Regions from separate parts of the Cellulosilyticum sp. I15G10I2 genome, predicted to be linked through region 1. Evidence: riboswitches for the same ligand, from Rfam matches in the RefSeq annotation. Region 1 holds a riboswitch; each other region holds the start of a gene.
The links. Region 1 has a riboswitch for S-adenosylmethionine ahead of metK (methionine adenosyltransferase). Riboswitches for the same ligand answer to the same signal wherever they lie in the genome.
Positions count from the first base shown of each region.

Region 2: it holds a riboswitch for S-adenosylmethionine, as region 1 does, so the genes downstream of both, BN3326_RS12750 (O-acetylhomoserine aminocarboxypropyltransferase/cysteine synthase family protein) here and metK (methionine adenosyltransferase) in region 1, are expected to answer to the same signal.
Region 3: it holds a riboswitch for S-adenosylmethionine, as region 1 does, so the genes downstream of both, BN3326_RS00690 (methionine ABC transporter ATP-binding protein) here and metK (methionine adenosyltransferase) in region 1, are expected to answer to the same signal.

Region 1 covers NZ_FMMP01000009.1:103,566-107,702, reverse strand. Annotated here, with positions in the region: gene BN3326_RS09150 (rod shape-determining protein) at 1-75, shown strand, start outside; gene flgF (flagellar basal-body rod protein FlgF) at 87-857, shown strand; gene BN3326_RS09140 (flagellar hook-basal body protein) at 869-1,681, shown strand; gene BN3326_RS09135 (rod-binding protein) at 1,694-2,095, shown strand; SAM riboswitch class I at 2,163-2,264, shown strand; gene metK (methionine adenosyltransferase) at 2,418-3,605, shown strand; gene BN3326_RS09125 (hypothetical protein) at 3,812-4,137, shown strand, end outside.
Region 2 covers NZ_FMMP01000011.1:149,424-153,560, forward strand. Annotated here, with positions in the region: gene BN3326_RS12735 (hypothetical protein) at 1-138, shown strand, start outside; gene BN3326_RS12740 (hypothetical protein) at 383-781, shown strand; gene BN3326_RS12745 (AEC family transporter) at 990-1,919, shown strand; SAM riboswitch class I at 1,988-2,092, shown strand; gene BN3326_RS12750 (O-acetylhomoserine aminocarboxypropyltransferase/cysteine synthase family protein) at 2,293-3,567, shown strand; gene BN3326_RS12755 (ECF transporter S component) at 3,802-4,137, shown strand, end outside.
Region 3 covers NZ_FMMP01000006.1:129,368-133,504, forward strand. Annotated here, with positions in the region: gene BN3326_RS00680 (MFS transporter) at 1-1,048, shown strand, start outside; gene BN3326_RS00685 (HAD-IB family hydrolase) at 1,153-1,884, shown strand; SAM riboswitch class I at 2,053-2,156, shown strand; gene BN3326_RS00690 (methionine ABC transporter ATP-binding protein) at 2,305-3,297, shown strand; gene BN3326_RS00695 (methionine ABC transporter permease) at 3,287-3,946, shown strand; gene BN3326_RS00700 (MetQ/NlpA family ABC transporter substrate-binding protein) at 3,975-4,137, shown strand, end outside.

The DNA.
Region 1 (4,137 bases):
GCTATGTCATGTGTAGCAGTAGGCACTGGGATGTGGGTAGAATACAGATATGCCCATGGATCAAAACAAAAATAAAGGAGGATGACATGATACGGGGATTATATACTGCAGCAACGGGAATGAACGTACAAACTAAGAAGATGGATATTATTTCCAATGATTTGGCGAATGTCAATACAACGGGTTATAAAAAAGATACCACTATTATTGCATCATTTCCGCAAGTCTTGGCAAGTAGAATAGATGATATGCAAAATCATATTCCAAATAATGGTACTATAGGCAATATGAGCTTAGGTGCAAAAGTAGATGAAGTCTATACCAATTTTATTCAAGGTTCAGTTATAAAGACGGATGGTATGGTTGATGTGGCAATACAAGGAGAGGGCTTTTTTGCAGTTCAGACCCCAGGTGGTGTTCTTTATACAAGAGACGGCAACTTTTCTATTAATCAAGAGGGGCAAGTTGTAACAAAAGAGGGATACTATCTGCTTTCACAAGGAGGCACTCCTTTAGAACTAGGACAAGACTTCTTGTTAAATGGAGGCACGGTTACTATTAAGGAATCGGGAGAACTGTATAGGGGGAGCGAATTGGTAGATACAATAGCGCTTGTTAGATTTGATGACCCTAAGACACTTACAAAAGTTAATGATAACTTATATGAAGCTGGTGCACCAGGCGTTCCTTTTCAAGGAAGTATCATTCAAGGGTTTTTGGAAGCATCTAATGTTAATCCAGTGATAGCAATGGTAGATATGATTACTGTTTCAAGAGCGTATGAAGCCAATCAAAAGGTTATACAAACCCATGATGCGCTATTAAATAAAACAGTCAATGAAGTAGGAAGAGCATAGGAGGATAGACAATGATAAGAGGATTATGGACAGCAGCATCGGGGATGACATCTCAGCAGCTCAATGTTGATACAATAGCAAACAATCTGGCAAATGTTAATACGGTAGGTTATAAAAAGGAAACAACTAATTTCAAGAGTTTACTCTATCAAACAATGGCCGCGCCTAATGTAGACAATGTGCAGCAGCCTACAACTATGCAAGTTGGACATGGGGTAAGAGCCCTGCCGAATTCCCGTAATTACAGTATGGGCATACTTCAAGAAACAGGAAATAATACGGATATGGCTATAGAGGGCAAAGGCTTTTTTACTGTACAAAAAGGTGATCAGATGACTTATACAAGAGACGGAAGTTTCCGCATTTCCCTTACAGAAGATGGGGCTTATGCACTGGTTACGTCTGATGGGAATACTGTTTTATCTGTAGAAGATGAACCTATTCTTATAGGAACGGAAATACCTGTAGATAAGGTAGTAATAGGTAAAGATGGCTCTATTTATTACATAGATGAAGAAACAAATATGCGTATGGAAATAGCACAGCTTAAAATCGTACAATTTGCCAATGTAGAGGGCTTAGAGGCTATTGGATCAAACTTATTTATACAGACAGCAGCATCCGGTGAACCTCTTATAGAAGGCGAAGAAGATGGGCTTATTAGAAGCAGTATCAGAACAGGTTATCTAGAAGGGTCTAATGTACAAGTAGCAGAGGAAATGGTAAAGCTAATTGTAGCGCAAAGGGCTTATGAACTTAACTCAACATCAATCAAAACGGTAGATACGATGCTTCAGCAAGCTAATGATCTTAAGCGTAGCTAAGGAGGGAAATAAGTGGAAATCAATTCATTGCAATTTAACCCTATCCTAGGGCAGCAAATAACGAGCAAAATAGAGCAAGAGCAAACCAAAGACTTTGATGCTATTTTTGAGCAAGCAGCAAGGGAACAAGATGATAAAGCCTTGAAAGATGCATGTGTGAAGTTAGAGAGCTATATGCTTTCACAGCTTTTTAAACAAATGAAAAAGTCTATGGTATCAGAAGATGGGCTAATACCAAAGGGGGACTATGAAAAAACCTTCGAGGATTATATCATTAATAATCAGTCAGAAGATATGGCAAAAGCTGGTGGTATTGGCTTGGCGGATATGATGTATAAGCAGATGACTAATGTCTATGCAAAGCAGATAAAAACAGATAATCAAAATAGTATAAATATTGACCAAGAAGTATAAAAAACGATCTATATTGACAATGTTATATTTGAGTGGTAGACTATATTATGAACTATAACTGAATAAATTCTTATCCAGAGAGGTGGAGGGACTGGGCCCTATGAAACCCGGCAACCTAGCATAAGCTAAGGTGCCAATTCCCACGCATATTTTATGCGTAAGATGAGGATGAATGATCGCATACTATTAACCTCATTTTAATGAGGTTTTTTTATTTGCTTTCTGTTAATCCTAACAGTAAGAATAGCTTATTGCAAATGCTGCTACAACGTAGTTGTGGAGCCAATGAGCCAAATCGTAAAATTAAAAGGAGGAGTAAAAAATGGCAAAAAGATTATTTACATCGGAATCAGTAACAGAGGGGCATCCAGATAAAATGGCAGATCAAATATCAGATGCGGTATTAGATGCAATTTATGCACAAGATCCACAGGCTAGAGTAGCTTGTGAAACAGCACTTACAACAGGCCTTGTACTTGTTATGGGAGAAATATCAACAAGTTGCTATGTTGATATCAATAAAACAGTAAGAGATACTATTAATGAAATAGGTTATAATAATCCAGACTTTGGCTTTGACGGACACGCATGCGGCGTTATTGTTGCATTAGACGAACAATCCGCAGATATTGCAATGGGGGTTGATAAGGCCTTAGAAGCAAAACGTGGTGAAATGTCAGATAGTGCTATTGAGGCGATAGGTGCTGGAGATCAAGGGATGATGTTTGGTTTTGCTTGTGATGAAACACCAGAACTTATGCCAATGCCGATATCTCTTGCACATAGACTTTCTAAAAAGTTATCAGAAGTACGTAAAAATGAAACACTTAGCTATTTAAGACCAGATGGCAAAACACAAGTAACCGTAGAATATGAAAATGATAAACCCGTAAGAATAGATGCAGTTGTTGTATCCACACAGCATGCAGCAGAAGTGACACAAGAACAAATTCATGCTGATATTATGGAACATGTTATTAAACCGATTATACCAGCTGAACTATTAGATGCAGATACAAAGTATTTTATTAATCCAACGGGACGTTTTGTAATTGGTGGACCAGTAGGGGACTCAGGACTTACAGGCCGTAAAATTATCGTAGATACTTATGGCGGCTATGCAAGCCACGGCGGAGGTGCTTTCTCAGGGAAAGATCCAACAAAAGTAGACCGCTCAGCAGCTTATGCAGCTAGATATGTAGCAAAAAATATAGTGGCAGCAGGCCTTGCTAAAAAATGTGAGATAGAACTTGCTTATGCAATAGGTGTTGCAAAACCAGTTTCTGTACTTATTAATACCCATGGAACAGGTAGTGTAAGTGATGAAGCCTTAGTTGAAATTGTGAATAAGCACTTTGATCTAAGACCAGCGGGGATTATTAAAATGTTAGATCTAAGACAGCCTATTTATAAACAAACAGCTGCATATGGTCATTTTGGACGTATTGATATAGATCTTCCATGGGAAAGAACAGATAAAGTTGATGTATTAAAAGCTGAAATAAAATAATTTATATAAACGATATGAAGCAGGGCCAGCTATTTTTTAATAGTTGGCCCTGCTTCATATCAGTAAACATGTGGTTTGAAGTTAAAGCGGCAGGCTCGTAATCAGAATGTAATATAAACTTAATAGGGAGATTTTCCTTGAAATTTCCAAATTTGTTTACTATAATTAACTAGAACGAGTAATTAAAGTGAAGATGGAGGTTTGTTATGAAGAAAAAATTAATAGCAGTAATTATGACATTGTTGATGTTACTTGGAACTGTGGGATGTAGCACAGAGGGGCTTAATCTATATGAAGAAATGAAAAAAACATCTGCATGGGAGTATGCAGAAAGTAAAGGAAACGTACTAGTAACTGCTGAGGTTCAGGGGCAAAAGTTTGAACTAGGGGCAGACTTTAGTGGATATGCTAATACAAAAGAAACACAAGCTTACGTAGAAATGCAAATTAATACGATTAAATTCAGCAATATGAGCCTAGATGTTAAAATGTCACCAGTTAAAATGTATGTTGATAATCAAACACTTTATAT
Region 2 (4,137 bases), on a different contig from region 1:
GCACAAGCGCAAGTCCAAGCACAGGGTCAAGAGACAACCGATACAGATACCACTACAAATACCAATACGTCTACATCTAGCCTGATAACCATTAATTTCCTTCCATTTGTAGATGACGCTGTTACACCAGCACCATAAAGGAGTTATTAAATTGGATATGAGATGATTTTTTTCATAGATTAGGGGACGAGCTTCCTGTAAATGTATGAAAAAGCAAATTTTACCTTTTATCTAGGTGATGATTAAGAAAGGAGAACTACTTAGAGGATATGCAGGTAGTTCTCCTTCTTAATACTAAAGATCCTTTCTGGGGTAAGTAGGAAATAATGTTAAAAGTTTCATGAGAATAAAATTATAAAGTAAGACAAGAGGTGTTAAAATTATGGCTAAGGGAATTAATCTAATTAAAACGAATATAGTACAATCTGAAAAAAGTACTAAAGATATTATATTACAAACTAAAAAAATATTAGAAAAATCACTAGCGCAATCACAATATGGAGAGAATGTTACGCCACTCTTAAATGCAGTGCTTCAAATTGTTACGCAAATTAGCCAGCTTGCACTTGATGCTGCTATAGAAACAATGGAACAAGGTGAGGTTCAGAACGATGGGAATGTAGTTATAGAGAGTTCAAAAAATACACTTAAGGAAATAGAGGACATTAATGAAATAATTAAAAACTCACTGGAAAATCTATCGTTAAGTTCAGAGAGTTTGGTTGAATTTGCCGGTAAGGATATTAAAAATATTTTATCTATGTATACACCGAAGAAATAAAATAGGAGCAGTTTTTTGAAATAAATGATGCTAGATTACACGTTGCATCAAACTTTGTTTCAAGGAACTGCTATTATTTGCGTACTTTTGTGAATTAAGAGCTTGATAGCGACGTATTTTGACATAAATTATGGAAATAAGATGAAACAGTTGTAATTCTCGTGCAGATGATTTAGTATAGTAAAGATACTGTATGGGAGGCTTGAGCGTGTTACATTATATTTTTACAATTGTAAATCAAATATTTATTATGTTTTTACTTATGTTAGTTGGATATATTTTAAGTAAAAAAAATATATTAACTGAAGAAGGCACTAAGCAGATTTCTACATTACTTATGATGATTGTAACACCGGCGGTTATTATTGCTTCTTATCAAAGAGAATTTGAATATAAATTGGCAAAGATGCTTCTTATTTCATTTGCACTAGGATTAATTGCATATGCTGTACCTATTATTATAGGGAGTGTGTTATTTAAAACGGATAAAACTATAGATTTTCAAGATAAGCGTATGTGCCTTGTTTTTTCAAATAATGGATTTATGGCTATTCCTCTATTGCAAGCGCTGCTTGGCAGTATAGGAGTGTTTTTAGGTTCGGCACATATTGTACTTGGGAATGTATTTCTCTGGACCTATGGCGCAAAAACCATGGGCAGAGAAAAATATCAAATCAACTTAAAAACAGCTCTGATTAACCCAGGAACTCTTGCGATGCTTGGTGGACTCTTAGTATTTATTTCGCCTGTAAAACTACCGAATACTTTGTATCAAGTATTTAATTATATTGGGGCAATTAATATGCCACTTGCTATGATGGTTCTGGGAGCCTTTTTAGCAAAAACAGACTTTATCAGTTGCTTTACAGATAAATCTATTTATACTATAAGTATTTATAAATTAGTACTAGTACCAGCTGTTCTTATGGGAGTTCTTCACAGCATTTCAGCAGATCAGATAGTGACGGCAACACTACTTATAGGAGCAGCAGCGCCTACCGGAATTGTTGCGCCTATGTTTGCGCAGCGTTTTAATACAAAATATCTTTATAGTACAAAAGTTGTTACAGTAACAACGCTGCTGTGCATCATGACTATGCCAGTTTTTCTAACAATCATAGAATTTTTTTGGAAGTAGTAAAAAATAAAAAATAAAAAAGTATTGACACAGTAATATTATAGGAATACAATGGTATAAATTAAATATGCTTATCGAGAGAGGTGGAGGGACTGGCCCGAGGATACCCAGCAACCGTCATTACATTTGTGACAAGGTGCTAATTCCAGCAGGATAATCCTGAGAGATAAGGTTGAGTAAGTAACCGCCCTCTTCTCAGGAAGAGGGCGGTTTGATATTTTATAGCCCCTTATTGAAGCATATTAAAAATTTAATGTTGTTTCTCAGAATAATTTCACATTAAATAACATCATGAATAAGTTAACTTTAAAATGTGAAATCTATAGGATCAAAATAAAAAATATAAATTCAATAGTATAAGGAGGAATACAATATGGCAAATTGGAGTTTTGACACATTACAAATTCACGGAGGGCAAGAAGTAGATCCTGTTACAAAATCAAGAGCTGTGCCTATTTATCAAACAACATCTTATGTGTTTAATGATACAGAACACGCAGCCAACTTATTTGGACTTAAAGAACTTGGGAATATTTATACACGTATTATGAATCCTACAACAGATGTTCTTGAAAAAAGAATCGCACTGCTTGAAGGCGGAAAGGCAGCACTTGCTGTGGCATCTGGTTCAGCAGCTATTACTTATTCTATTCTAAATGTAGCGGGAGCTGGGGATGAAATTGTATCTGCAAGTACTTTATATGGAGGAACCTATAATTTATTTGCAAACACACTTCCTAATTATGGCATAGTAACAAAATTTGTAGATCCTGATAAAGCAGAAAATTTTGAAGCTGCCATTAATGAAAAAACAAGGGCTATTTTTATAGAAACCTTAGGAAATCCTGGTATTAATATTGTAGATATTGAAGCTGTAGCAGACGTAGCCCATAAACACGGTATTCCGCTTATAATAGACAATACTTTTGGAACGCCATATCTTATTAGACCTATTGAATTTGGAGCAGATATCGTAGTTCATTCAGCCACTAAATACATAGGTGGACACGGAACGACTATGGGTGGTGTGATTGTAGATGCAGGTAATTTTGACTGGGCAAAGAGTGGCAGATTTAAAGGTTTTACTACACCTGATCCAAGCTATAATGGTTTGGTTTATGCAGACGCATTTGGACCGCTTGCCTTCATTTTTAAAGCGAGAGTACAACTTCTAAGAGATACGGGAGCAGCGCTTAGTCCATTTAATGCGTTCTTGCTTTTACAAGGACTTGAAACATTATCTTTAAGAGTAGAAAGACACGTAGAGAATGCTGAGAAAATAGCAGCATACCTTGAAAATCATCCCAAAGTAGCTTGGGTAAAATATCCAGCACTTAAGAGCAATAAATACTATGAACTTGCGCAAAAGTACTTCCCAAAAGGAACAGGGGCAATCTTTACATTTGGACTTAAAGATGGTGATAAAGCTGTTGCGTTTATAGATAAACTTGAAATTTTCTCGCTCCTTGCCAATGTAGCGGATGCTAAATCACTTGTTATTCATCCAGCAAGTACAACGCATGCACAGTTAAATGAAGAACAACTCATTGCAGCTGGTGTATCAAAAGAACTTATTCGTTTATCAGTTGGTATTGAAGATGTGAATGATCTTATAGCAGATATTGAAAAAGCATTAAGTGAAATATAATAGTATTTTAACTTACTAGAAAACTAGAGGCTGGTTTCTAATCTTATTTATAAGGTATAGAGCCAGCCTTTTATTTGAAAACGACTACAAAGTGATTGGATAAAAGGGAGAAAAAAAGTTGCGCTATTTAATGAAGCGGTAGACAATTTAGTAAAATAGTTTTAAAATAATAATGATAATTTATTTTAAAACACTGCATCTTTTAAAAAGAGTGGTAGTTTAGGGAGGCTTTTTATGAAACAATTAAACAGTACAAAGAAAATGGTGCTTATTGCTATCTTTGCAGCAATCCAGATTATTCTTGCATGTACTCCACTTGGGTTTATACCAGTAGGCGTGACGAGAGCTACAACGGTACATATTCCTGTTATTTTAGGAGGTGTTCTGATAGGGCCTGGGGCAGGTGCGATACTTGGGGCGGTTTTTGGACTTACCTCACTTGTTATTAATACTATCAACCCAACAATTACTTCTTTTGTTTTCTCACCCTTTTATTCAGTAGGAGAAATGAACGGAAACATATGGAGTCTGGTAATTGTTATGGTTCCAAGAATACTAATTGGTGTTACT
Region 3 (4,137 bases), on a different contig from region 1:
TATACCTTTTTTAAAAATGAGTATAACTTGGAAAGTTATTTTATGTATCCTTACCTTTTTAACTGCACATACTTTAGGCCAAATGATAGCACCTGCTGCCGGAAATTGGATTTCTAGTTTAGTATCAGAAGATGTAAGAGGAAAGTATTTTGCAAATCGAGACTGCATCATGGTTTTAGTATCGATCACAGTTGCTTTGGGTACAGGACAGGTTTTTGACAGACTTAAAGCTTGGAGTAACCCAGATATGAAGTTCTTATTTGTTAGTTTGCAAATTCTAGTACTGGCCATTATTAATTTTATTGCCTTAAGCAATATCAAAGAACCAAGGTTTTCATATGTTTCTTCTGATAATAAGGAAATGCATGGCAAATTAGTTGAAAAAAGAGGTTATAAAGAGAGTAATGAGCATTGTGAAAAATTTTGGGTTACCTTTAAGCAAGTTATTTCAAATAAATCTTTTAGAAGCTCTATAATACTTACCGTACTATGGCAATCAGCATTTTTCTTTTCGACGCCATATTTTGGTATTTATCAAATCTCATATCTTAAGCTAAGCTATACATACATTATGATTATGGGATTTGCAGGAAGTCTTATAAGAATTATACTTACGCCTATTGGGGGAAAGGTAGCAGATAAGAAATCATGGGCACTTGTATTAAAAACCGCGCTTTCAGTCATGGCATTTGCATTTATCATAAATGGATTTACAGTACCAACCAATTCTCGTATGATGTTTACAATATATTCTATTTTGACAGGCGCAGCTTGGGCTGGGGTTGCACCAGGACTTTTTGCGATTCAGCTTGATTTAGCACCAGATGGAGATAAAACAGCTTATTTAGGAGTTAATGCTGCTATTATGGGAGTTTGTGGTTTTTTGAGCGCACTAGCCGGGGGCTATATTTTGCATCTTATACTAGACAGAGGCAATCAAATTTGGGGTTATCGTGTATATGGTCAACAAATTCTTTCTTGGGGTTCAGGGGTCTTAATTTTAGTGCTTGTTGCTTATATAAAATGGCGGTTCAAAAAGTTTTTATAGCAAAAGAACAATTAAAGTTTTAATATAATACTATAGAAAGTATAAAGACATTTAAGATTTATAAAAGATTAAAGAAGAATAGGTCAGAATGAGGAGGGAAAAATATGGGTAATGGTGCGGCATTTTTTGATATCGATGGCACAATCTATAGAGAAGGACTGATTACAGAGGTCTTTAAAAAAATGATCAAGTACGATTTAATAGATAATAGTAAATGGCATAGTGAAGTACGTCCAGCTTTTATCAATTGGGATAGAAGGCTGGGGGACTACGATACTTATTTACTTAAAATGGTAGATGTTTACTCAGAAGCTGTAAAAGGCATAAGTCCTTTTCATATGGCTTATGTAGCAAAAAGAGTTATTGAGCAAAAGGGTGATCGTGTATATACTTTTTCAAGAGAAAGAATCAAGTGGCATAAAGAAGAGGGACATAAGCTGATTGCTATCTCAGGCTCTCCTATTGAACTTGTTAGTGAAGTAGCAAATAAGTATGGGATGGATGATTATAGAGGTACCATTTATGAAGTTGATAAAAATGGGAAGTACAGCGGAGAAATAATTCCAATGTGGGACTCTAAGAGCAAGAAAAATGCTATCTTAGAGATAGTTAGCCGTAATAAACTTGATTTACAAGCGTGTTATGCCTATGGGGATACGTCGGGAGATTTTACAATGTTAAAGATGGTAGGTTACCCTTTTGCTATTAATCCAACAAAGGAGCTTATAACGCGGATTAGTGAAGATGCGGAACTTAGAAAAAAAATTAAAATAATTGTAGAGAGAAAAGATGTAACTTACAGGTTAAACATTGAAGGTTTAGATTGTTTCAACTAAATATAAGTATTTAAATATTGGAAACTGTCAAAATTAACCTTAGTAAAAGTATAAAAAAACTAGGAATAAGTATTGACATTCAAAAAAAATACAAGTATACTGAGTATCAATAAGATGCTTAAGTGTCAATTAGATACTTTGGTATCAAACAAGAAACTAAATAATGAAATCTTATCAAGAGAGATGGAGGGACTTGGCCCGAAGATATCTCAGCAACCTCATTTAATGTAAGGTGCTAATTCCAGCAGAACTTAAATTCTGAAAGATAAGTGGCATTGTGACAATACGTCTTAAGCCTCTTTTTGTCTTTTAGAAGACAAAAAGAGGCTTAAAAAATGATAAGCTATGAGAAGTACATCGGGATTTTTTAAGAAGGGGTTGATAAAAGTGAGCAAGCGGCTAGAAGGTCCTATTATTGAAATGAAAGCTTTAGGTAAAACCTTTTCTTCTTCAAACGGAGAGGTTATAGCTTTAAAAAATATAAATTTGCAGATTAATAAGGGCGATATTTTTGGTATCATTGGTATGAGTGGTGCTGGTAAAAGTACTTTAGTAAGGTGTATTAACTATTTAGAAAAGCCAACAGAAGGAGAAATATGGTTTGGTGATAAGGAGCTTGGAAGTCTTGATCAAAAAAGCTTAAGACAAGTAAGACAGTCGATGGGTATGATTTTTCAACAGTTTAATTTATGGATGCAGCGCACAGTTCTGAGTAATATTTGTTTTCCGCTTGAAATTGCAGGTGTAAGTAAATCAGAAGCTAGTCTTCGGGCAGAAGAATTATTAAAGCTCGTTGGACTTGAAAATAAAGCAGAGGCCTATCCGTCACAACTATCAGGAGGACAAAAACAGCGTGTTGCAATAGCTCGTGCATTGGCGACAAATCCTAAAGTGCTTTTATGTGATGAAGCAACCTCAGCGCTGGATCCGACTACTACAGAATCAATACTTGCCTTATTAAAAGATATTAATCAAAGATTAGGTATTACCATTATTATTATTACTCATGAAATGAGTGTCGTTGAGAAAATATGCTCTCATGTTGCAATTATTGATAAAAGCCAAATTGCAGAAGCTGGGCGGGTACATGATATCTTTACACATCCTAAAACTTTAGCAGCACAAAAACTTGTATATCCTAATGATAACCGTATTAACCATTTAATAGGCAAAAGGTGCTGTCGTATTATATTTGATGGTAGTTCATCTTATGACCCTGCTGTAGCACGTATGATTCTAGAATGCAAAGTGCTGGTTAATATACTTTATGCAGATATGAAGAATATCGATGGCCGGGCATTTGGTGAGCTAATTATTCAGCTGCCAGAAGACGAGACATCTGCAGATAAAGTTATTAGCTATCTCAGTTCGAAAAGCTTACAGGTAGAGGAGGTAAGTGGATATGTGGAATAGTACGATTATACAAATGCTAGCAAAAGGCGTATTTGAAACCTTATATATGACTTTACTATCTACTTTATTAGCCTATATAATTGGTCTGCCCCTAGGAGTTATACTTGTGACAACTGAAAAGGGAGGCATACTTCCAAATATTGGACTCAATAAAATACTTAATATTATTGTTAACTTAGCAAGATCTATACCTTTTCTTATTTTACTTATTGCAGTGCTGCCAATAACACGTTTTATTACAGGAACGACTATTGGCTCAACAGCAACAGTAGTACCGCTTGTTATAGCTGCGGCACCTTTTATTGCAAGGCTTGTAGAATCATCTATTAAAGAAATTGATAAAGGTATTATTGAAGCTGCACTATCCATGGGGGCAAGTCCGTTCCAAATTATTTACAAGGTTATGGTCCCAGAAGCAACCCCTTCACTTATTGTAGGAGCAGCTATCGCCACTACAACCATACTTGGGTATTCAGCCATGGCAGGCATAGTCGGTGGAGGCGGACTTGGCACTATAGCGATTAACTATGGGTACTACAGATATGAAAAGGGCATTATGATTGTTACCGTTATACTGCTTATTATCATTGTCCAGATTTTACAAGAAATAGGCATGAAGATTGCTAGCAAGAAAGATAAAAGAAAATAAAAATAATAACTATATGGAGGCAATAACTATGAAAAAAATAATAGCAGGATTAATCGTTTCAACACTTACTCTTTCACTTTTTGCAGGTTGTGGAAAAAAGGAAGATAATAAAATTGTAATAGGTGCATCAGTAACACCTCATGCAGAAATATTAGGCATAGCCAAAGATGTGCTTAAAGAAAAAGGTTATG